DNA from 3 places in the Psychrobacillus sp. INOP01 genome. Region 2 is predicted to be linked to each of the others. Evidence: riboswitches for the same ligand, from Rfam matches in the RefSeq annotation. Region 2 holds a riboswitch; each other region holds the start of a gene.
What was found. A riboswitch is a leader RNA that binds a small molecule or an ion and turns the genes downstream of it on or off. The one in region 2 is predicted to bind thiamine pyrophosphate.
Positions count from the first base shown of each region.

Region 1: another riboswitch for thiamine pyrophosphate. It lies ahead of thiT (energy-coupled thiamine transporter ThiT); the one in region 2 lies ahead of KD050_RS12115 (YkoF family thiamine/hydroxymethylpyrimidine-binding protein).
Region 3: another riboswitch for thiamine pyrophosphate. It lies ahead of tenA (thiaminase II); the one in region 2 lies ahead of KD050_RS12115 (YkoF family thiamine/hydroxymethylpyrimidine-binding protein).

Region 1 is NZ_CP073315.1:1,226,256-1,234,350, forward strand. It holds gene KD050_RS06220 (tryptophan-rich sensory protein) at 1-218, shown strand, start outside; gene map (type I methionyl aminopeptidase) at 966-1,715, opposite strand; gene thiT (energy-coupled thiamine transporter ThiT) at 1,763-2,344, opposite strand; TPP riboswitch at 2,408-2,499, opposite strand; gene KD050_RS06235 (M20 family metallopeptidase) at 2,606-3,670, shown strand; gene KD050_RS06240 (magnetosome magnetite crystal formation protein family) at 3,992-4,261, shown strand; gene KD050_RS06245 (SGNH/GDSL hydrolase family protein) at 4,534-5,403, opposite strand; gene KD050_RS06250 (aminopeptidase) at 5,417-6,646, opposite strand; gene KD050_RS06255 (DEAD/DEAH box helicase) at 6,649-7,800, opposite strand; gene KD050_RS06260 (Fur-regulated basic protein FbpA) at 7,924-8,082, opposite strand.
Region 2 is NZ_CP073315.1:2,384,111-2,392,205, forward strand. It holds gene KD050_RS12095 (DUF1697 domain-containing protein) at 1-202, opposite strand, end outside; gene KD050_RS12100 (energy-coupling factor transporter transmembrane component T family protein) at 266-991, opposite strand; gene KD050_RS12105 (ABC transporter ATP-binding protein) at 1,005-2,375, opposite strand; gene KD050_RS12110 (ECF transporter S component) at 2,368-2,949, opposite strand; gene KD050_RS12115 (YkoF family thiamine/hydroxymethylpyrimidine-binding protein) at 2,951-3,532, opposite strand; TPP riboswitch at 3,613-3,720, opposite strand; gene KD050_RS12120 (2-hydroxyacid dehydrogenase) at 3,948-4,907, shown strand; gene KD050_RS12125 (bifunctional diguanylate cyclase/phosphodiesterase) at 5,303-7,351, shown strand; gene KD050_RS12130 (DUF2971 domain-containing protein) at 7,475-8,095, shown strand, end outside.
Region 3 is NZ_CP073315.1:4,269,280-4,277,374, forward strand. It holds gene KD050_RS20980 (MFS transporter) at 1-682, shown strand, start outside; gene KD050_RS20985 (LLM class flavin-dependent oxidoreductase) at 850-1,929, shown strand; gene KD050_RS20990 (ester cyclase) at 2,061-2,486, shown strand; gene KD050_RS20995 (DUF4279 domain-containing protein) at 2,716-3,153, shown strand; gene KD050_RS21000 (VOC family protein) at 3,389-3,784, opposite strand; TPP riboswitch at 4,379-4,476, shown strand; TPP riboswitch at 4,539-4,637, shown strand; gene tenA (thiaminase II) at 4,713-5,402, shown strand; gene thiM (hydroxyethylthiazole kinase) at 5,383-6,126, shown strand; gene thiD (bifunctional hydroxymethylpyrimidine kinase/phosphomethylpyrimidine kinase) at 6,123-6,938, shown strand; gene thiE (thiamine phosphate synthase) at 6,928-7,542, shown strand; gene KD050_RS21025 (NAD-dependent epimerase/dehydratase family protein) at 7,963-8,095, opposite strand, start outside.

The DNA.
Region 1 (8,095 bases), 1.2 Mb from region 2:
GGGGAGTTATCTTCTTAACCATTGCGACAGCCATAGCTCTTCATTTTCGGTATCATTATTTCGACCGTCTTATGTCTGTTGTTTTTATCTGGACTTTCATTGGAGTTGCAATTCAACACAACTTTAGTCAACTACTCCTAACCGCAGCCTCTCTTTTCTTAAGCTGTGTCCTGATTGTAGGGATTATATTCCTTAAGAAAAGTGCAAGACCCCTTTAAGTTCAAAACCTATTTCTAGCGTTTTGAAGGGCTTTAGACAGACGTATTGCTAAATTATTACCGAGTGAATTTTTAGTGATATTGGTTGTGACATCCCTCACAACCAATATCACTTTTTTCGGTAATCTTATGGCGTTTGCCTGTCCGTCGCCCTCCTACAACGCATAGAAACAGGTAAATGCATTTTTGGATAACTAGAGAAAAGCTACTTTCCTATTTATAGAAGAAGCTCTCGAAGATGCAATTTCGTTCGCTACTTCGTTTCTTTATGAGTCAAACACTTACTATTTTTCTTTATTTCCACTAGTAAAAAGAAAGTCTGATTCCTTCATCCATCATGAAATAATAGCATTTCTAATTCAACAGTGATTACAAATGCTTTTTCCCTACATTAACTTGGACTAATCTTAATATCTAAGCGATATGCTTTGCCAAATCTAATTATGGGGACTACTCAAATAATTGATTGTAGTGCAAGGTGGCGACTCCAGTGGGAAAAGCGTTATGCGAAGACCCCGCAGCGAAGACATTGGCCAAACTTTGTTTGGGTAATGTCTTTGCGACGAGTAATCGCAGGAGCATATGTTTTCCGAACGAGGAGGCTGAGGCAACGCCCATGGAAAGCGTAAACCTGAAACGGAAATCAGCAGTATCTATGAACACTGGTTTCGCAGTATGATAATCCATATACTTAATTTTAAAAAACGCCTTCGAAAGAGTAAAATTTCGAAGGCGTTTTGTTTTATTTTAATCTAATTTAGTTAATAAAATAGGAGCACCTTTTGTCACAACAATTGTATGCTCAATCTGTGCTACTAACGATTTATCAGGAGTTACAAATGTCCAACCATCACCAGATTCCACGATATGCTCTGCTTTTTCAGAAATAAACGGTTCTACAGCTAAAACCATTCCTTCTTTTAATATCGTAGGATCCCATGCATCGTAATAATTCAACACATGCTGAGGAGCTTCGTGTAACGATTTCCCAATACCATGTCCAGTTAGGTTCATAATAACATGTAAGCTATTATCTTTCGCTTCTCTTGCTACGGCTTTTCCGATTTGATTTAAACGAGAACCAGCCTTAACTTTTAGCATCGCACGATCAAATGCACTCTCAGCTACAGCACATAACTTTTCTTTTTCTTCATAACCTTCACCAACAACAAAAGAAATCCCAGTATCTGCAAAGTAACCATCAAGTGATCCAGAAACATCTATATTCACGATATCGCCATCTTGAATAACACGAGAGCCTGGCATTCCATGCGCTACTTCCTCATTAACACTGATACAAGTATATCCTGGAAAATCATATTCACCCATTGGTCCAGAAATAGCTCCATGCTCTTTAAATAGCTTTCCACCGATTTCGTCCAATTCTTTTGTTGTAATCCCAGGTTTAGTTGCAGCCTTCATCACTTCTCGAATTTCTGCAACAATACGCCCTATTTTTTTTAATGCTACTAACTCTTCGTCAGTTTGTACAATCATCTTAACAAGATCCCTTCTTCACTAAATGTATTCTAATCATATCATATTTAGTGAGAATTCGGCAGTGCTAGGCGCGGAGCTTTAACAAATAAAACAGAACAAATGAAAGCAGCTATTAAAAATACTGGAATCATATAAGTAGAATTATAGATTAATGAATACAAAATCACGTTTTGATCTCCAGCAAATTCTCCAAAAAATAGAATACCTGAAGTCACATGTGCTAAATAGCGAAGAAAACCTGCGATGAATGCACCCAAGACAACCGCTGTAATCATTTTCACTTTATCCTTTTGTTCAAATGCTTGTATAAATGCAGGTCTTAGAAATCCAGCAAATCCTGCAACCATAAAGGCGATGAAATAATCGATTGCTACCTGCGCAATAACTATTTCAAATGATAATGGCGCTGCATAAAAACGACCTGTCACTACTTGTAAAACGCCTATCAAAAAGCCAGTAGCAAGTCCCGCAACAACACCACGACGAAAGGCCATTAAAATAACAGGTACAAGAACGAATGTTACGGACCCACCTTGTGGCATTCCAAAGCCAATCATATCTAAAACGTATCCTAACGCTGCAAAAATAGCGATTTCCATTAATATTACAACTCGTTGATTTTTCATGACAATCCCCTTTTTTGACCACAAAAAAACGACCCCTGGGATAGACCCAGACATCGCGCGATTGTCAGTTTCCATCCACATCCCTACGCAAGCATTAACTTACAGGTTCGAAGGGTACTATCTCAGCCGCATCAGCGACGCCCCTTGTGGTTTGAATTATTTAGTTCGAATTCATTGTAGCTGAATAGAATAAGTAATGCAACCTTCTTTTGTTCATTTGTTATACTTGTAAAAATACTATATGCAAAAGGGGATGTATACATGATTGCTTTATTAAAAGATTTGGTACGTATGAAAAGTGACTCAATCGATGGCGCAAATAGTGCTTTGTTATTCTGTGAAAGTTGGCTAGAGGAACGAGGGATTACTACTACTGTCTTAAAGCATGAGGATAAACTGATGCTTGTGGCAGTAATTGGAGATGGTGATGAATGTATGATTTGGAATGGTCATGTAGATGTTGTTCCAGGAAACCCGGAACAATTCGAGCCATTTGTAGAAGGAGATTTGTTATATGGCCGCGGAACAGCTGATATGAAAGCAGGAGTTGCTGCGATGATGCAAGCCTTTTACGAGCTATCTAAGGAACCTAAAAGTCTTACTAAAAAAATTCAATTACATATTGTGACTGATGAGGAAACAGACGGTCAAACGTCAAAATTTCTAGTAGATCAAGGATATACTGGTGACTTTGTTATATGTGGCGAGCCTACACACTTAAAGATTGGCCTACAAGCAAAAGGAATTATCCAGTTCGATGTGATTTTAAAAGGAAAACCTAGCCATGGAAGTCGTCCATGGGAAGGAAAAAATGCTATTGAACAAGCTTTTCTATTTGACCAACAGCTCCGCACACTTTCTTTTTTAACTGCAAGCAATGAGTTCTATGATTATCCTTCCTTAAACTTGGCGAAAATACAAGCAGGTGAACGCTATAACGTTGTACCCGACGAGTGCATAGTAAGCTATGACCTTCGTTTCGTTCCTGGACAGGATATGCAGAGTATTATCGAAGATATTACAAAGTTGGCTCAGGAATTTTCCAATAGTGAAATGAAGATTCAAACGACTGCTCCTGCAGTAACTACTGAGGCTATCAACCCATATATCGAACGCATTGCTCATGTCACTTCACAGTTTATAGGAAAACCTGCTGAATTATTTGGGCAGCATGGAGCTGCAGATGCTCGCTTCTACGCAGAAACTGGAGCAGGGGCAATTGAGTTTGGACCAAGTGGCGGAGATTGGCATGGTGAAAAAGAATATGTATCTATTTCCTCTACGGAAACCTTCAAAAATATATTAGTTTCCTTAGTTAAGAACTGAAACATATAGCCTATCATTCCGTAAATAGTGAAACTTCCATCAGTGGGATTTTCTTCAGCCCCACTGATTGTTAGTTGAACCTTTCGGGCTTTTACGGGCTATTTAATCTTATTTTATGAAGCTTTGACAAAACGTAAGTAGGAATTCTGCGACGTACGGGCCGTACAAGTGCCGATGTTGCCACAGGACGTGGCGACTTTAATCTGCCCTCCCGTTAATGCGAGAAAAATATATTAGAAGGACAGGAGGTAGAATAGACTGGATAATCCTAAAATATTATCAGCACTTTCCTATTTCAGTGTATTGTTTGCACCCTTTTTATTGCCGATTATCGTTTATTTTATATCACAGGATTCTGAAGTTAAATACCATGCAAGAAAATCATTAATCTCTCACATCATACCTGTTGTTTTATTAATAATTTTATTCATTAGTATTTTCTCAAGTTTTACCCCTATTGCTACGGGATTTAATGAACAACCTTCGTTATGGATGGCTGCAGGGCCGCTCATACTTATGGCTATTTACATGCTCGTGTATGTCATAGTAATGGTTTGGAATATCGTCCAAGGCATTAAAGTTTTACGTTAAAGTGAAACGTTTATGCATAGGCTTTTGAGGGTATATAACTATTAATATCGAAAGCCAAGGAGCGATAACGATGAAAGTAAAAAACTTAGTCAAAACAGCAATTAAATGGGCACCAATTGTTTATCCAATTATACGCAAGGTAGTAAAATCTAAAAAAAGCACACGCTAAGAAGCTGTCCTCCTGATTCGGGGACAGCTTTTTTATTATTATTTCCTTAAATGGTTGTTCAATGTGCTTTACGGAACTAAGCATTAATAATGCCAAGACTATGCTAAATTAATGGCTTCAATTCTGTTAATGAATAGTATTGGTCCATTCCTTCTGATCTTGCCACAGGAGATTTCATCTGGTCTTTATCTGCATTCAGAATTTGCTCAAAAGTAAGTGGATTAGGTGCTGGCAATTCGTTTTGTCTAACTACTAATCGGTTGTTGTATTGCGAAAAAAATGCATTTGCCATAACACGATATCCTTCCATCGTTGGATGCACATCTGCAGGATTTGGTAATAATGTTGCAGCGTTTACACCGAACGATTCCTCTACTGATACATATGTCGCTCCATTAACCTCTGACTGCGTCTTTAAAATAGTATGCAATAGGTCTAATTCTTTTTTTATACCTTCCTTTTGGGACGCTCTCACATGAGGATAGGCAAAATAATAGCCCATTACATAAATTTTCGCTTTTGGTGCTGTTGCCTGTACTTCTGTAATAATTTGCTCTATATTTTTTCGAACATTATTTAACGCAAAATCAGCTGGGATTTGCTGATAAGCGATGGAACCACTTGTTGGATTCACTTGCACCATTTGCAGTAAATCATTTGCTCCCACAGATATCGTAACCAACGTAGCATTCTTCAACAATTCCTTGGCTTCATCCGTCTGAACCTTTTCAAGGACATCCGCTGTTGTATAACCAGGGAATGCCAATGCTTTCGAATAAAAAGCAAGTTGACCGTTCTTAGTTAGCTTCTGAGCTATTAAGTCTGTGTAGCCAGTATCTATAGCACGATTCGGTGTTTGACCGGCCGCCAAGGAATCCCCAAGCGCAATATAAACTTCAGCTCCCTTGGCATCTACGGTAGTGGATCCAAATAAAACAAATAGAATGATTAAAGTACAAAGCCATTTTTTCAAGCCTATCAACTCCTTAAAAAGCCCAAGTACCTTTTATGAATATTGGCTGCATCGTTCCATCCGCTAGTTCACCCATAATATCCATCTCTCCGCTACCAATCATAAAGTCTTCATGAACAATAGATGTGTTAATACCCAGATCCTCTAATTCACTATGAGTCAAGCCTCGAGCACCCTCTACACAAGTAGGATATGCTTCTCCAATAGCGAAATGATTAGAAGCATTTTCATCAAATAACGTATTAAAGAATAATACATTCGAAGCAGAAATAGGTGACTCATGCGGTACTAAAGCAATCTCTCCTAAATATTTTGCTCCTTCATCTGTTCCAATTAGTTCTTGTAAAAGTTTCTCACCAGTTCCAGCTGTAATAGAAGTAATCTTGCCATTTTCAAAGGTCAAGGTAAAATCATCTATTACATTTCCTTGATAGACGAATGGCTTCGTATTTTTCACATAACCATTCACACCTGTTTTAAGTGGTGCAGTATATACTTCTTCAGTTGGCATATTCGCTATGAACGGAACATTTTGACCGTTTTTACTTGATCCTGACAACCAAATATGTTCTTTCGGAAGTTCGACTTGAATATCTGTTCCTTCCGCTTTATAGTGCAGCTTCTTGAAGCGCTTATTATTTAGTAGTGCCGCTCTACTCTCAAGGTTATCAATATGTTCTTTCCATTTTTGAACTGCTGTTCCTTCCCCGATTCGCACAACTTGGAATATCAACTCCCAAAGTGCTTGCATTTGTTCCTCAGGCTTCAGGTTTGGAAATACCTTGGCAGCCCATTTTTCTGAAGGCATTGCAACGATTGACCATGTAATAACATCATTCATCACTGCTTTACGATAGTTCTCTAACGCTTTGCCACTTGCCTTTTGAAAGCTTGAAATACGATCAATCGAAACACCTTCTAATAGGTCTGGGTTATCCGCATCAATCCATAGTAATGCACCTTTATTGTCGATTAACTCATCACGCTGCTTAGCAGCCCATTTAGGAAATTCCTGGAAGGCTTCATCTGGAGCAAAATCATAAAATGCACGTGCGTTTACTTCATCTGTATAGTTTACGTCTACTCGTTTAGCACCTGCTTCATATGCCTTTTTCACAATTAAACGTGTAAATTCAATTGTGTCAGTCGTCGTATTTATAAGAAGTGGTTGGTTAGGCTGGATGTTCAGACCAACTTTTACTACTAATTCGGCATACTCTTCAAGCTTTTGTTGAAAATCCATCATTATTTCCCCTTTTGACTGATAGTTTTGGATGATCCTTCGATTAATTCACCACGGTACCATACTTTTTGAACTGGTTTTTTAGGAAGCTCTTTTGTCCATTTTTTAAAGGTCTTTTCATCGGCATAAGTTAATAATGTCATTACCTCACCATCTGCCCCCGCACGACCAGTACGTCCCGAACGATGTAGATACTGTTCAACTGAATGTGGTACATCTACATGGATAACATGAGTAAGCCCAGAAATATCTAAGCCTCTTGCTGCCACATCTGTAGCAATTAGTAAACTGACCTTACCGCTTTTAAAATCATCCAATGCTTTCTTTCGTTCGTCTTTTTTCATTTCAGAATGAAGAGAAACAATTGGTGCATCTCTGTATGCAAGTTTTGCATCCTTCATTAATAGCTGATCTAGACTATTTACAAACGCAAGTCCTCGCATGCCTTTTAAATAAGAGATTTTACGTAGTAATTCGGTTTTATCACGAGGTTCTGTCTTCACAAAACTGTGTACAACTTCACCTTGCGAAGGAACATCCTCTGCTGATACCTGAATGCGCACAGGATTCTTCATCATACGTTCCGCAACTAATTCTATTTCTTCTGTAATTGTTGCAGAAGTTACAATCAGCTGACTTTCCACAGTTGCGTCGACTAGACTTTTCACGGTTGTACGATGCTCTCTGCTTAGGAGTTGGTCTCCTTCGTCTAGAACAACGATGTTTATTTCATGCATTTTTAGTTTTTTAGTTTTCACTAGCTCTTGTAATCTACCTGGAGTTCCAACGACAATTGTCGGCTTCTTTTTAAGCACATCAATCTGTCTGTTAATATTTGCTCCACCGATCAATTGGGCAACTGAGATGTTTGTATCTTTCACCCATTCACGGAATACCTCCACAATTTGCATACCAAGTTCTTGAGAAGGAATGATTACCATAGCCTGTATTTGTTTCTTAGTCGGATCAACTTTCTGCAGGATTGGAAGTACGTAAGCAAGTGTTTTTCCAGTTCCTGTTGGAGATTCTGCCACTACGTCGGAGCCATCCAACATATGTGGGATTAATTTGGATTGTATCGGCATTGGAGAAGCAAAATTTGCGTCTCCCCATTTTTTTTGTAATGATTCATTTAAATTAGTTATAAAAGTCAAGTTTGTTTCCACCTCATCTGTATTTGAGTCAAGTGTACCATATTTTTTATATCGACTAATATTTATAGATAATAGATAGGACATACTTTTTTTCTCAAAAAAAGTGCCCTATAGAAAAGGCACTTATCTACTTTCATCTTCAGTTGTATATTCCTTCATTAATTCATAAAAATTTAACTCATATAATTGTCTTCCATCAATTTTATATACGCCTTTGTTCACAAACTCTTCGATAATATCATCACGTTTTTGCTCAGTTTTTGATTCTTTAATTTTCATCATGTTTAAAATCTCC
Region 2 (8,095 bases):
TATCAAAGCCGTAAGTTTCCCGAAGAGTAGACTGCAACTGCAACACGTCATAAGTTGTATTATCAAATATAACATTCCCAGTTTGGATATACGTCCGTATATTTTCATAACCCATCTCTTCAAATAGCACCTTCAATGACTTCATATCCACTTTATTTTTAGCGCCGAGATTAATACCACGAAGTAAAGCAACAAATGACAACATCATCACTCCCCAAATTTCACATGCTTTTATTTTAACGTAAAAGAGGGAGTGAAACAAAATCTATAAATGTAGCCACCACATATTTGTACAGCTTAAACCTAACACAACTAAAAACAAGCCGACTAATGCAAGATCTACTTTTCCGATGGTAATCACATGAAAATAACTACTTCTCCGATCACCAGTGAAACCTCTCGCTTCCATTGCGAAAGCAGCTCGCTCTGCTTTTCGTACAGCCCCTGCAAGCATAGGGATCAAAATACGTCGAATGGCAAGTAATCGTTGAAACGCATTTTTTTCCTGAGTAGCACCTCTTAATCGATGCGCCTGCCCAATTTGCACAAATTCATCTTTCAAAACGGGCAAAAACTGATATCCGACCATCACGCCATATGCGATTTTTGGTGAGAGCTTTAATTGCTGCATAAGACTTAAAATGAACTTCACTGGATTCGTCGTTAAAGCGAATAATAAAGACAAACTGGAAAATGCCAACACCCGAAAACTTAAAGATAGGGCGTGATTCAACTGTGTTTCGGTAATGTACACATTCCAAATAGACCATATAACTGGCCCAGATTGATCTTCCGCGAACACAAGCGTCGTCCAAAAATAACCGAAAGCAGTCACAAAAAATGGAAGCATAAATAATAACCATTTTTTCCAGCTGATTTGGCTGAACAACATTTGTAGCACTAGTACCCCGACCCAAAAAACAAGTGGAGTCCAAGGGTCGAAGAAGAATGCCATCGTGAACATACAAATCGTAATCGCTAAAAATTTCACCGAAGGATTCATCCTATGCAAAGCATTCTTCATGATGTACCATTCCTTTCGGATGAAGTAGGTGATGATCCAGTAACAATTGTCTGTCTTCCCACACAGTGTCAGCTGTATACTTTCCAGTCAAATGGCCATCTTTCATCAATAAAATCGAGTCAGCCAAACAATGAGCGAACTCCATATCATGAGTGACGATCAAAAATGTGGTACCTTCGTGTGCACGTTCATCGATTAATTGAAATAACTCGGACAAAGCCGCTGAGTCCTGACCAGAAGTCGGTTCATCCATTAGAATAATCTCTCTCCCATCACAAAGCATTGCTGCAATAGCCACTCGTCGCTTTTGCCCATGACTTACTGAAAATGGGTGGGAATCCGCAATAGGTAGCAGCTTCAATCTAGTCAACATTTCATCCACATTATTTCCGCCACCATAACCAACTTCGTCTCGCACATTTTTGGTAAGAAATAAAAACTCGGGAGATTGAGGAACATATCCTAAATACTTAGGTTGTACAGCCCCACTAGAAGGAACTAGCTGACATAATGCTTTCAACAAAGTAGACTTTCCGCTACCATTTGGTCCAGCAAGTACTGTTATTTCACCACGATTTAACGTAAAAGTGGTTTCTTGCAAAATGGGTTCTGCTAGTACTCTACTAACTACTAATGAAGCATTTTCTTGTATACTGCTTTTTCGTTTTTCTAACTTAGGAGTTACTTCGCCTTTATGCAAGGAAATACTTCTGTCAAAAAAGTCCCCCCATAAATCCAATCGATGCTCAATGGCCACAATCGTCATCTTTCGTTTTTGCTGTAAATCATCTAACCACTCTACATACTTTTTTGCAGTATAAGGATCTAAATGAGAGAGTGGTTCGTCTAGTAGCAGTATTTCCGGGTCCATAATAAGTGCGCATGCAGTAGCAATGCGTTGCTTTTGTCCACCAGATAGCTTCTGAATGATTGCGTGGCGAAACTCAGTTAACTCGGTTAAAGTCAGTACACCAGAGATTCTTTTTTCCATTTCTTCATGTTTAGTATGCAAATTTTCAAGCGTAAAAGCGAGTTCTTCTTCGACTGTTTGCATGCAAAACTGAGCATCTGGATCTTGAAAGACAGTTGCTATACGGTGGTTTATTTCCCCGGGAATAAAGGAAAGGCTATCTTTTTCAAAAAGTTTTACTGAGCCAGCCATAATTCCATCGCAGTTATCCGGATACAATCGATTACATAAATAAAGTAATGTCGTTTTCCCGCATCCACTTGGACCAGTGATGACTATACGTTCCCCTCGCTGCACGGTAAACGAAAGATCCTCCAGTATCCAATTTTCTTCATCTGGATAACGGAAACTTACTTTCTCAAATTGAATAACCTCATGCACGAACCTCACCCTTTTTCGAACGGGAAATAGCATATCCGCGAAGAGAACCGGTTGCAAGTAATCCGTCTGCTACTGCCTTTCCACCGACACCTGCAAGCAATGCCCCGCTTAGCACACGAATTCCGAGCATAAGTGCAACATAGCCGGTGCTATACACCGTAAATCCACCTAGAAAGTATCCATACGCAAAACTAAATAGTGAAGAACCGACACCAGCTAACATTAACACCCACAAGTCAAAGCGTTTGTAACGCGTTGCAGCAAATACTGCCTCTGCACCTAAACCTTGAATCACCCCTGAAAGAATTAATCGAGGTCCAACAGCATTTCCTAACAACACCTCTATAGCAGCAGCAATCGTTTCAGAAATAACTGCAGCACCGGGTTTTCGAATAATATACATACAAATAATTGACACGATAAACCAAATGCCAAAAATCCATTCATATGCAATCGGTCCTATAAAGCCAGCCCAAATATTGCCGACATGTAAAAATAGCAAGTAAACAATACCAAACACAACTGCAAATAAAGACATAAGTACAATCTCTTTTAACTTCCAAGATTTCAGCATATTAAAGACCCCCATGCGAAGGACTATTAATACTCATTGAAACCGTCATCACTAAATGCTTATATTCTTCAGAGCGAGCATTTGTAAAAGCTTCTTCGTAAAAAGCGAATACATCATGAATATCACCGTGAATTCCACTTGCATAATGCATCGACTCATTGAACACACCACGTTCTTTTGCTCGGTCTACCTCTCTGTAAATAACGTCCATATAATCAGGGTTATTCATTGGATAAAGGGCGAATTGGGAAGATACATATTGCTTCGTTATGTCATTATTCGCGACTTCATCTCCTTTGTCCAAATACACATCACCCGCAGAATCACCAGGACAACCTGCGGAAAAAGTACCAGATAAAGCAACGTGCACACCTGTTTTAGCGGCATTCAAAGTAATCGCTTTTGCCACATTAAATACATGTAATTGTTTCCCACGAATGACCGTTGACACGTCATCTGTATGCATCCACACATTCGAAGTATCCGTCTCCTTCAAAGCATCTTTAATCACCTTAATAAAATCATTTGTCATCGGATGTAACGAAAAACGAAATCCGATAATTGGGCTTAATCCACATTCCATTTATAAAACCTCCCTATATATTTTCATAAAAAAAGACCACATCCGTGAAGATGCAGTCACTAATCCAATACAAAAATATTAGGAAAGTCACCGCACTTCCTCACGCAGGTATTATCCTGATCGAGTAATAAGGGATCGGAGCTAAAAAGCTCTCATCACAGCCAAAGTGGGCACCCCTAGTGCAGAAAACGGTATGTAGTTTTTTTAATGTGCCCAAAGTATAACGTAGCTTTTTAAAGATGTAAATATGTTTGCAAAAATTCATACTTTCGTCCATGCTTTATTAAACACAACTATTTGGGTGCTGGGTGACTCATACTACTGACCGAAATGGAGGAACACCGGAAAGAAGCAGAGAAACACCCGAAAGTACAAAAGTAACACCTGAATAAATAAATTAAAGGGGGAAGAAGTTTTGGACAAATTATACATTACACGTAAACTACCTGAGGAGATTGTAGAGCCCTTAAGAAAAAAATTCGATGTACAAATGTGGCATAGCGAAAGCATTGCTATGACATATGATGAAATAAAAACAAATGCCAAAGAAGCACATGCTTTATGGACGATGCTATCTGATAATATCGATCGTGCACTAATAGAAAGTCTTCCAAATGTAAAAGTAATAAGTAACTTTGGTGTTGGCTATAACAATATAGACGTAGAGGCTGCCAAGGAGCATAGAATCATTGTTACTAACACACCTGGTGTACTAACAGAGACAACAGCAGACTTAACAATTGCTTTGCTATTGGCGACAGCCCGTCGAATTACAGAGGTTGAACAAGAAATTCGTGCAGGTAATTGGACTTCCCGGTCACCGATGCAATATACAGGAATGGATGTATTCGGTGCTACGCTTGGAATTGTTGGAATGGGTCGCATAGGGGAAGCAGTTGCTAGGCGTGCGAAAGGCTTTGACATGAACGTGTTATATCACAATCGTACTAGAAAACCAGATGCAGAAGAAACATATGGTTTTACTTATGCTGAATTAGACGACTTATTAAAGCAATCTGATTTTGTCATTCTGTTAACTCCACTAACACCAGAAACAAAGGGACTTATAGGTGAACGTGAACTAAACCTTATGAAGGAAACAGCAGCAATTATTAATGTCGCACGAGGTGGCATTGTTGATGAACAAGCTCTTTATGAAGCACTAGTATCCAAAAAAATATGGGCTGCAGGACTTGATGTATTTGAACAGGAGCCTGTACCGATGGATCATCCTTTATTGACATTACCTAACGTAACTGTGTTACCCCATATCGGTAGTGCCAGTATAAGAACACGTTTAGCAATGATGCAATTAAATGCAAAAGATATAGAAGCAGTGTTAGAAAACAGAGAACCTCAAAATCGTATTGTATAATGCTTAAAGAGTGGTCCTAATATATAAGGACCACTCTTTCTTTTTCACTAATTAATCAAACTAAATATCTCTCAATTGTAGATCAAATTACCTCTGATAATCCTTCTCTAAAGTAGAAAATTCAAAAAATCAAAGATTGAATCTAAGTGCCTATACAAAAACACGTAAATTTCATAATAAATACCATAAAAACAACGCATATAGATCATATAGTTAGATCTAAGTATTCAGAATTATTTAATAGTACATGTTGCTAATCCAATATTCATTGTACCTTAAACATAAGTGGGGGAAAACGAGCGTGATCGTAAATATATGAAAAATATTAGTTATTTAATATTTTCTAAATTTTTGACTAGGAAATAGATGTGTTATAGTCTAAATGATGGAGAGGGGTGGAGAATATTTTCAATATTAATAACGAAAGTCCTGTAAATAATTCGTATATAGAAATAAGTGGCGAATACTCTGGGTTAATAGTAGTGCTTTCGGTCGTCATAGCAGTAGTGGCATCCTATACGGCCCTGTCATTGAATAACCGAGCAAGAGAAAATAGTTTTTTTCATAAGAATTTCTGGTTATTGCTTGCCTCTATCTGTTTAGGATTTGGTATATGGTCTATGCATTTTGTAGGGATGGGTGCTTTTTCGTTACCAGTATACATGGATTACAACAATATTATTACGTTAGTTTCAATTATTCCTGCTATGCTAGCATCATTTATAGCTTTCTATTTGGCGAACCTTCCAAGACGAAACGTTTGGTCATACATTTTCGCTGGGATTGCAATGGGGGCAGGAATTTCCTCCATGCACTATATAGGGATGTATGCGATGGAAATGGATGCTGTCTATACTTATGACAGCCTACTGTTTGTAGCATCTATTTGTATTGCAATTATTGTTTCTGTAATTGCAGTCTACATTTTTTCAACGGTCCAAGCGTATAAGGAAAATTATATAATTCAACTTTTAATATCCTTAATCATGGGATTGGCTATCTCTAGTATGCATTATACAGGCATGGCTGCTATGCACTTTTATATTCCAAAAGGGTATGAATTGGACTTTGAGCATATCCATATGACGGAAATGTATGGACTAGCAATTATTGTGACGGTGGGTATGGCAATGATTTTGGGAATATTATTACTATCTAGCTTGATAGACCGTTACATCCAGTACCGTGCAAATTATTATGATGCATTAACACAATTACCAAATCGCCGGTTGTTTGAGAAAAAACTTCAGTCGCCTAAGGTTTTAGCTGTTTGGCATATACATGACTTGGAATATATTAATAGAGAGTTCAATTATGCTTTCGGTGATGATATGATTCGCGCGTTAGTACATCTCTTCAAATCTAAGGCACCCTCAAAGATAGAGACTTATCGAATAGAAGGGCATCGTATTGCTCTAATAGCTAGGGATGTGGATAGTGCAAAACAATTAATAGATGCTTTGAAGGAAATAGCAGATGTTCTTCGTCAACCTATACGCGTTAGAGACCAAGAAGTTTTTTCGTATGGCGTATGTGCAATATCTGAAGCAGATCATTCTGATAATACTTCTACTATTTATACAAATGTACTTGCGGTACTAAACTACCCATCTATTACGTATAATCATGATATTGTTTACTTTGACCCCAATATACATACGTATACATTTGAACGTGAAATAGCAGAAGACATCAATAGAGCTATGAGAGAAGATGAATTATTTCTCGTTTACCAACCGAAAGTTCGCATAACCTTTCAAAACATTGCAGGTCTTGAGACATTATTAAGATGGGATCATCCGAAGTATGGTGTTCTTTCACCTGCTGTTTTTATTCCTATTTTAGAGGAATATGATCGTATGATTAATGTGACAAATTGGATAATCGACAAAGTGTGTCAACAAATAGCTAACTGGAAACAAGATAATATTTCATTTAAGCAAGTTGCTATCAATATTCCAGGGGATTATGTAACTTCACCGCTATTATTAAAGGTATTAACACAAAAACTGAATGATTATGGTCTGGAACCCCCGCAGATAGAATTAGAAATAACAGAGAATAGTTTTGTTAAAAATATGGAAGAAGCTATGAGAGCGGTAGGAGCGTTTAGACGAGAAGGTTTCTCTGTCGCATTGGACGACTTTGGCACTGGCGTATCATCACTTTCTTATTTAAAGCAAATGCCGATATCCACCTTAAAAATAGATAAATCTTTTATAGATGATGTACCGATATCACCTAAAGATTCAGCAATTGTTCAAGCTATTATTACATTAGGAGAATCATTAGACTTAAATGTGGTCATCGAAGGAGTAGAAACGAAGGAGCAAGTAAATTTCTTAACAAACACTAGTAAAGACCCTATTTTTCAAGGATATTATTTTGCAAAACCGATGAAGCCTCTTGACCTTATTAAGTGGTATCAAGGAACTATGATATAGAAGCCAGAGTGGAAGGATGAATTCTTTCTATTTCTGGTTTTTTATTTTTCCATAAAAATTCAATGGCTTTTGGACATAAAAAGAGGGAAGTAATACTATAAAAGTATAGGAGGTGCTTATGAAGTGTCTAGATATGAGATAGAGCAAAACCTTACAAACATCGATATGAAGGCTCTTATTCCGTTAATAAGTAAGGAATTTAGAAAATACTTTACTAAAAATATTAAAGCGTTATATCACTATACAAACTTAGAAGGCGCACAAGGGATAATTAGCGATAAAACCTTTTGGGCTTCGCATATAAAGTTTATGAATGATTCTAAAGAATATAGTCATGGGCTAGAGGTCTGTGAAAGTATCGTACAGAAGCTCATTCATGAATTACCGGTAGAAAATCCTAGAAGAGCATACTTAGAAGAGGTTTTTACAATTCTAGAGGAGCAGGATACAGATATTTTTGTCGTGTCATTTTGCGAAAGTGGAGACCTACTAAGTCAGTGGAGAGGATATAGCAGAAGTCAGCATGGAATCTCAATTGGCTTTGACTTTTCATCCTTATTCGATGTTTCCTTTCATTTAAGTGAAGAAAACTTTTTTCCTCGAAAGGTGATATACGATCATAAGCTGCAAGAGAGAATTATTCGCAGAATTATAAACGTCTCGCTCATTAGCCTAGAGCTAAGCGAAGTAAAACCACAATTCTCGCCAAAGGAAGTGGCAAGAACGATTGGATACTTTCTTCCA
Region 3 (8,095 bases), 1.9 Mb from region 2:
AGTCTCTGCTGCACTAATGCTTTTTATGGTTTGTATGTTTTTTAGGGTATTGCCCAATATTGAACGAGAGGTAAAATCACTGTCCTATCCTCAATTGCTTAGAACGGTGTTTATATTGTTTAAACAAGAACGGATCTTACGCATCCGCTCTGTTCTTGCCCTACTGATTTTTGCTGATTTCAGCATTTTGTGGACTTCACTAGTACTGCCCCTTAGCACTCCGCCATTATCTCTTTCGCATAGCGCAATTGGAGCACTTGGTCTTGTAGGAGTGGCTGGGGCTTTATCTGCAGCGCGTGCTGGGAAGCTAGCTGATAAGGGTTACGGACAGAGAACAACAGGCATTGCTTTAACCTTATTGTTGATTTCTTGGTTATTCATTAGCTATACAGAGCAATCGCTATTAGCATTAGTTATAGGTATTGTACTGCTTGATTTGGCGGTGCAAGCCATACATGTTACTAATCAAACGATGATTCTTCCATTGCGTCCGGAGGCACGGAGTCGGTTAACAGCTGGGTACATGGTGTTTTATTCTATCGGCAGTGCTAGCGGATCAATTGCTTCTACCCAAATGTACGCGCACTATGGGTGGATAGGAGTATGCTTGCTCGGGGCGTCAGTTAGTGCTTTAGCTCTTCTTTTTTGGACAATGACTAGGCGCGATACTGCTTCCGAATAAAAATATGCCTGTGTCATATCATATCCAGATTCAACATCATGAATCTGAGCTACACTGCAACAAGTTTTAGAAGAAATGAATACTAGTACAGAATAAAGATCAGATATTGTAATTTGTTACTTACAAAATTGTGGTGGAGAAAAATTTGAAATAGGAGAGGATTGTATATGGAAATAGGCATTACTTCATTTGTAGAAACTAAACCAGATATTCAGTCTGGAGAAGTGATGAGTCACGCACTACGATTGCGTGAAGTGATAGAGGAAATTGTTCTTGCTGATCAGGTGGGACTTGATGTGTTTGGCATAGGTGAGCATCATAGGGAAGATTATGCGGCCTCTTCACCAGCAGTTTTGCTGTCTGCCGCTGCTACGCTCACGAAACGGATTAGGCTGACTAGTGCAGTTACAGTGCTTTCTTCAGCAGATCCAGTACGCGTTTTTCAGGATTTTTCAACGTTGGATGGTATTTCAAATGGGCGTGCGGAGATTATGGCGGGAAGAGGGTCGTTTGTTGAATCTTTTCCATTGTTTGGCTATAACTTGAATGATTATGATGAACTTTTTGAAGAACATTTGGAATTGCTTCTAAAATTACGTGAGGCCGAAAAGGTAACTTGGAAAGGTAGGCATCGAGCAGCGATTAACAATTTGGGAATATATCCACGGCCAGTTCAAAGTTCTTTACCGATATGGGTCGGCAGTGGGGGGAATCAGGAGTCTGCTATTCGTGCTGGTTTGCTAGGACTGCCACTGATGCTTGCAATTATCGGTGGAAACCCGATTCAGTTTGAACCGCTCGTGCAGCTTTATAAGAAAGCTGCAGCCCATGCTGGTCACGACGAATCACGGCTTAAGGTTGGATCACATTCGATAGGATTTATTGCAGAGAATACTGAAACAGCAGCAGATATGTTTTTCCCATCTACCCAGGCAGGCATGAATAAACTTGGCAAAGAGCGGGGTTGGGCTCATTATGACCGTACTAGCTTCGATGCCGCGCGCAGTTTTGAAGGTGCGCTGTATGTTGGAGATCCAGAAACTGTTGCTCAAAAGATTATTCACCTTCGTAAATATGTAGGCATCACACGCTTTATGATGTATGTTCCATTAAGCACTATGCCGCATGACCAAGTGATGAAAGCCATTGAGCTGCTAGGAACAGAGGTAGCGCCACGGGTTCGAGAGGAAATAACCAAGTGGGAAACTGAGACAGAAAATGTATCATCATTCAAGTTAGATTCATAATGCCTCATACTAAATTGAGAACTGGTAGGCCATCAAGCTTGCGGCGAAAAGCCCTCTATTCGTTTATCAGCTTCAAACGAAGACCATGCATTTGACGGTAACAGCATTGAAATAAATATGGAGGTGTTCAAATGACACCAGAACAAATAATTAGAAAATTTTTTGAAGAAGTACGATCAGGAAAAAATCCAGACTACTCAAATCAATTAATGTCCGAACAAGTATTGGCTCATCAAATTGTATCCGAGGAAGAACAAACAGTTTTAAGGACGCCTAAAGATTATGCTGAACACGTAAGAGAAATGATGGAAGCCTATGGTAATTATTCTTTAGAAATTCAAGAATTATTGGTACAAGGAAATAAAGTATATGTCCGTTGGAAACAAGTAGGTGCACACGTAGGAGTAGTCGATGGATATCAACCTACAGGACTTACTATAACTCAAATGACAAGTGCAGTATATAAGATAGAAGGTGGAAAAATTTCCGAGTATTGGATTCAAATTGATAGGTCAGGGATTCAAAAACAATTAGAGTACAATAAACATATTAAATAGTTATTTGATATTCCAAAGTGTTAGGATAATAAACTTTTCTTGAACTAAAGGGTGCTTTAGCAGAACAAGACCATCAACCATCATTCGATGGTCTATTTATATGTACAGAACAATCAAATAGATTTAGGCGATCCAGAAGTATTTCACTTAAACTAACGGGTGCTTTACTTCAAGAAGAATTGAAAGTATTTCGGTAGTCGAATAGTTAAACTAAGGGCAGGAGGTTTACATGGACAAAACATCGCTATATGCATATATTCTATTTAGCGGAAATGATGATTTCCCATTAGATGTCGTTACGGAAAGACTAGGCGTGCAACCTACGAAAACTTGGAAAGTAGGAGAACGAGTAGAGCCTAACCATCCAAAAAATCAGTTATTACGGTCATATACTGGTTGGCATTTTGAAATAGAAACTAAAGAATCACTAGATACAGAAGATGTATTACGTCCACTTTTAGAAGTATTCCAATCAAAGACAGATACGATTAATCAATTAAAAGAAGAACTTATTTTAGATGTACGTCTAGAGTTAGTTATACAGATTTACGATGGATATACTCCAGGATTAGTGATTTATCCTGAATTCAGTAAGTTCGCTGCAGAAATAAATGCTTTTTTAGACGTTGATATGTATGTGTTTTCTATTAATGATCCAAATGAATAAACGGACTATTATAAACTACATGTCCACATATAATAAAGATTACTAAGAATGTCAATTATTCTTCAACTAACGGGTGCTTTACTTCAAGAAGGGGTAAAGCCTTTTTTGTTGAACTAACGCGGCAGGTTAGTTTAATAAGAAAATGGGAGTTTTTATGTTCGCATTAGACTCATTATGTGTAATAGAAAGAAAGGCGCAAAAAAATTACGACTGTAACTTAAATAGAAAAAAATATTTACTGTTCTGGGTGAAGGATATTGCAGGCACTTAACCAATTTCCAGAAGGATCTTTAAATCCAAAACCACCAAATTCGCCTTGTAAATTTAAAGGACCAACTTCAACTTGTTTTCCTTCAAGCCACTCATATAATTCTTTTAAGGTAGGAGTATAAAAGTCAATTATGCTATGAACGATATTAGTATTTGTATTTGTGAATGATAATCCATTAATTTCTTCAGTTTCAACCAAGAAAATCGTTGGAACTCCTTTTGATTTCATAGTAAGCATAGCATTTTTTTTACCTTGAAAGTGGACTTCGGCACCCAGGATATCGATATAAAACTTTATAGATTCTTCTAAATTAGTAACTGGTATTTCCAGTGTAGCAATATGTGATATTAAATTAGTCATAGTAGCCTCCTGTGTTTTGTTTGCACATATATTTTTCTACACTCAATTAAGAAATCCTTCTTAAGTTTCATTAAGAATGGAATGTCTTATCAAACAAGCCGTTTACATCAAGAACAAGATTCTTTAATGATAGATACAGAATACCTATCTGAATTGTTCGAAAAAGGTTTACCAACTTTAAATCAAACAATTACTATAATTTCAACTACTTTAAATATAAGATATAAAGAAATTATTCAAGAAATCCTTTTATGTATGTATCAACAAGATATGTTCAAAGAACTAATTAGTTTTCTATTTCCGGAAGAAGTAAAGAACCTATAATTAAAATTACTTAGTGTTTCACAGTGAACCCCCAGTGAGTAAACTGTCCGCTTAGGGTTAACTTTATTAATTTTTAACTTCTCATGCAGTAGCTTGAAGTTAAATAACTGTATTTAGTATACAGATTCCGAACTGCCTATATCGTTAATTGAATTTAAACAAGTTCCCAAAGCGGGATTTGGGAATATTTTTTTGACTATTTGTAGTGGTGTAGTAGTTTAAGATAAGCTTGTTAAAATCCATTTGTTTTGATACACTCAAGCTAATTAAATGCATTTGCAGGGGGACACATTGGTGTTGAGAAGGTAAAATCTGACCCTTAGAACCTGACCGTTAATACGGACGTAGGGAGCAAAGTACATACAAATTATGAATTTGTACTTACTAGGGCTCCGCGTATTTTTTACGTGGAGCCTTTCTTATGCAAATACTTTAATTGCGGGGGGACACTTTGGTGTTGAGAAGGTTAAAACCTGACCCTTAGAACCTGACAGTTAACACTGACGTAGGGAGCAATTAGTGGTGTAGTTTACACTTTTTGGGCGTCTCTATTTTTAGAGACGCCTTTTTTTGCACTTACGTCCACCAATGAGGAGGACTATGTATGGAATTTTGTGAAAAAGTGAGGAAAGAAACGAATGTTTATTTTGAGGCAAGCTTCGAGCATCCATTTGTACGAGGCATTGCAGATGGAACTTTGCCGTTAGAGAAATTTAAGTTTTATATGCTACAAGATTCGTATTATTTAAAGCATTACACAAAAGTCCTGGCGCTTGCAGCAGCGAAAGCAACAAATGAAGAGGATATTCACTATTTTTTAGACACGGCACGATTTATTCATGAAGCCGAGTTGGAACTTCATCGTACGACGTTTAAGGATTTAGGCGTTACAGCTGAGGAAATTGAACAATTTGAAGCAGCACCTGCAGCCTATAACTATGTGAGTCATATGTATCAGGCGGTTCATACTGGAGATGTTGCAGAAGCATTTGCAGCGATTTTACCTTGCCCGTGGCTGTATCAAGAAATCGGGCAAAAAATAAAACAAGCTTCGCCTAATATACCGTTATATGCCCAATGGATTGCCCTATATGGATCAGACAAGATGAAAGAAACGATCGAAAAGCAAAAGAAAATGATGAATCGTTTAGCAGCAGAGCAACAGGAAAAAGAAAAATGGTTATATGAGCATTTTAAGAAAAGTTGTTACTATGAATGGCAGTTTTGGGAAATGGCTTGGACGATGCAAAATTGGATGCAGGAGGTGTATATCGTTGAGCCTGCAAAAAATTAATACACAAAAACCTCTCGTACATTGCATCACAAACTATGTAGTGGCGAATTTCACCGCAAATGGCTTGCTGGCGATTGGTGCTTCCCCTGTGATGGCTGATGCACAAGAGGAAGTAGCCGAAATGGCGAGTAAAGCGGATGCATTACTTCTCAATATTGGGACACTTAATGAACGCACCATTTCTTCGATGCAAGTAGCTGGCCAAAGTGCAAATACGCACCACGTGCCGATTGTGTTAGATCCTGTTGGTGCAGGGGCAACCGTTTTTCGTACACGTACAACGCTTGCCTTATTACAACAGTTAAAGGTGAGCTTAATTCGCTGTAATATAGGAGAACTCGCTGCCATTGCCGGTGTCAATTGGCATTCAAAAGGTGTGGATAGCGGTTCAGGGAAACTTGATGTTGTACAAACTGCCAAAACCGTTGCAAGGAACTATAATTGCTTGGTCATTGTCACAGGTGAAACAGATGTATTAACAGACGGTGTTCAAGTGGCACTGATTACGGGCGGTCATGAAAAGATCACGAAAGTGACGGGCAGTGGCTGTTTACTTAGTGCGATTTGTACAGCCCTACTTGCAAGTAGTACGGAGCCTTTTTCGGATTTAGCGAATTTATTACGTGAATATAAACAGATAAGTGAATGGGCTTATGGGCCGATTGGTACGTTGCATGAAAATGTACTGAACCATTTAGAACGATTAGCGGAGGGAACAAAATGATTGCATGTACAATAGCAGGTTCAGACAGTGGTGGCGGCGCTGGTATTCAAGCAGATCTGAAAACATTTCAGGAATTAGGGGTGTTTGGCACATCGGTCATTACAGCATTAACTGCACAAAATACAACAGGTGTGCATGGGATTTTTACAACAACTGCATCGTTTGTACAAACACAGCTAAAGGCAGTACTCGATGATTTTGATGTAAAAGCGATCAAAACAGGCATGTTGTTTGATGCAGGAATTATTGAAAGCGTAGTTGCGTTGCTGAAAGAGCAGCAAATTCCGTTAATAGTGGACCCCGTCATGATGGCAAAAGGAGGCGCTAGTTTGTTACAGCAGCAGGCGATACGTGCGATGAAGGAACAATTATTACCAATTGCAACCATTTGTACCCCGAATATCCCAGAAGCAGAGGTACTAACAGGTCGAACGATCCAAACGAAACAACAGATTGACCAAGCAGCGGGCGAATTATTAGCGTTAGGCGTACAATGCGTTGTCATGAAAGGCGGGCATCTAGATGGAGAATTGGCGACTGATACGGTGTATTGGAACGGCAGGCATTTTACGATGACAACACCACGTGTACAAACAAAAGCTACGCATGGCACAGGCTGTACATTTTCTGCTGCCCTTACGGCACAGTTAGCGAAAGGCTTATTAATGAAAGAAGCCATGATCGAGGCAAAGAAATTTATACATTTAGCCATTTCCAACCCTTTATCTATTGGTCAAGGTCATGGACCTACCAATCATTTTGCGTACAAATGTGCAGAAGGAAAATGCGAGGTACTGATTCATGAATCGTAATATGTTGAATGTTTATTTTATTATGGGAACGCAAAATAGCCAGGAGCCTCTTGAAACACTTAAAAAAGCATTGCAAACAGGTATTTCTTGTTTCCAATTCCGTGAAAAAGGTGAAGGCTGTTTAACGGGTGCAGCTTATGAGGCGTTTGCGTTTGCCTGTCAAAAACTGTGCAAAGCGTATAACGTGCCCTTTATTGTGAATGACGACATCGAATTGGCACTAAAAATGGATGCGGATGGGATTCATGTGGGGCAAGATGATGTGATTATCACCGAATTTCGCTCACTTGCCAAAGATAAAATTGTGGGGGTTTCTGTACATAATGAACAGGAGCTAGCCCAAGCTGTAAGAAACGGAGCTGATTATGTAGGCATCGGGCCCATTTATCCAACGAAATCAAAGCATGATGCAAAACCACCGGCAGGGCTCGATTTTCTACAAACTGCAAGAAAGCAGTACCCGCATTTTCCGATTGTCGGGATTGGGGGCATTGATGAACACAATGCTCACAAAGTTCGAGCAAGTGGAGCTGATGGTGTAGCGGTTATTTCTGTTATTTGTGAAAGTGCAGATTTAAAAAAGACGATACAAAAATTAAGTTAGGAGAACGACTAATGGAACTAGATAAACAAACCCTATTAGTTACGGGCGCAACGGGACCCCCATTAGGTCACCCCCTATGTATAATATAAATAAACATACCGTATTAAGATATATTAAATAAGAAAATTCCGAATTTTCTCTATAACCTTGTTCAACTAACGGGTGCTTTAGCAGAACAGGGCTTGGTTTTACCCCTTTAGATATGATTGTCTAAAGGGGTGTTTATTATGTTGAAAAGGAAAAGAACATCTGTGGAACTAGTGGTGACAATAGAGTTGTTCCACAAATTAGACAGAAGAATAGGGTGCTTTATCTGGCAAAATTGGAATATTTATTGAATATAGAAACTGTAGATATTAAAAATGGAACAAATAAAAGCTAAATAACAATAATATAATCTCTTTTCTAGATATGCGTTTATCAAGAATCAAAGAACTTAATACCACTTAGTACAAAAGCATCAGAACTTGGGCTATAACCAACTAACTTTCTTGTTCCTTCAATATCAATTCGTTTAAACCTGTTGTTAGATACACCATGTAAAATTGAAAAT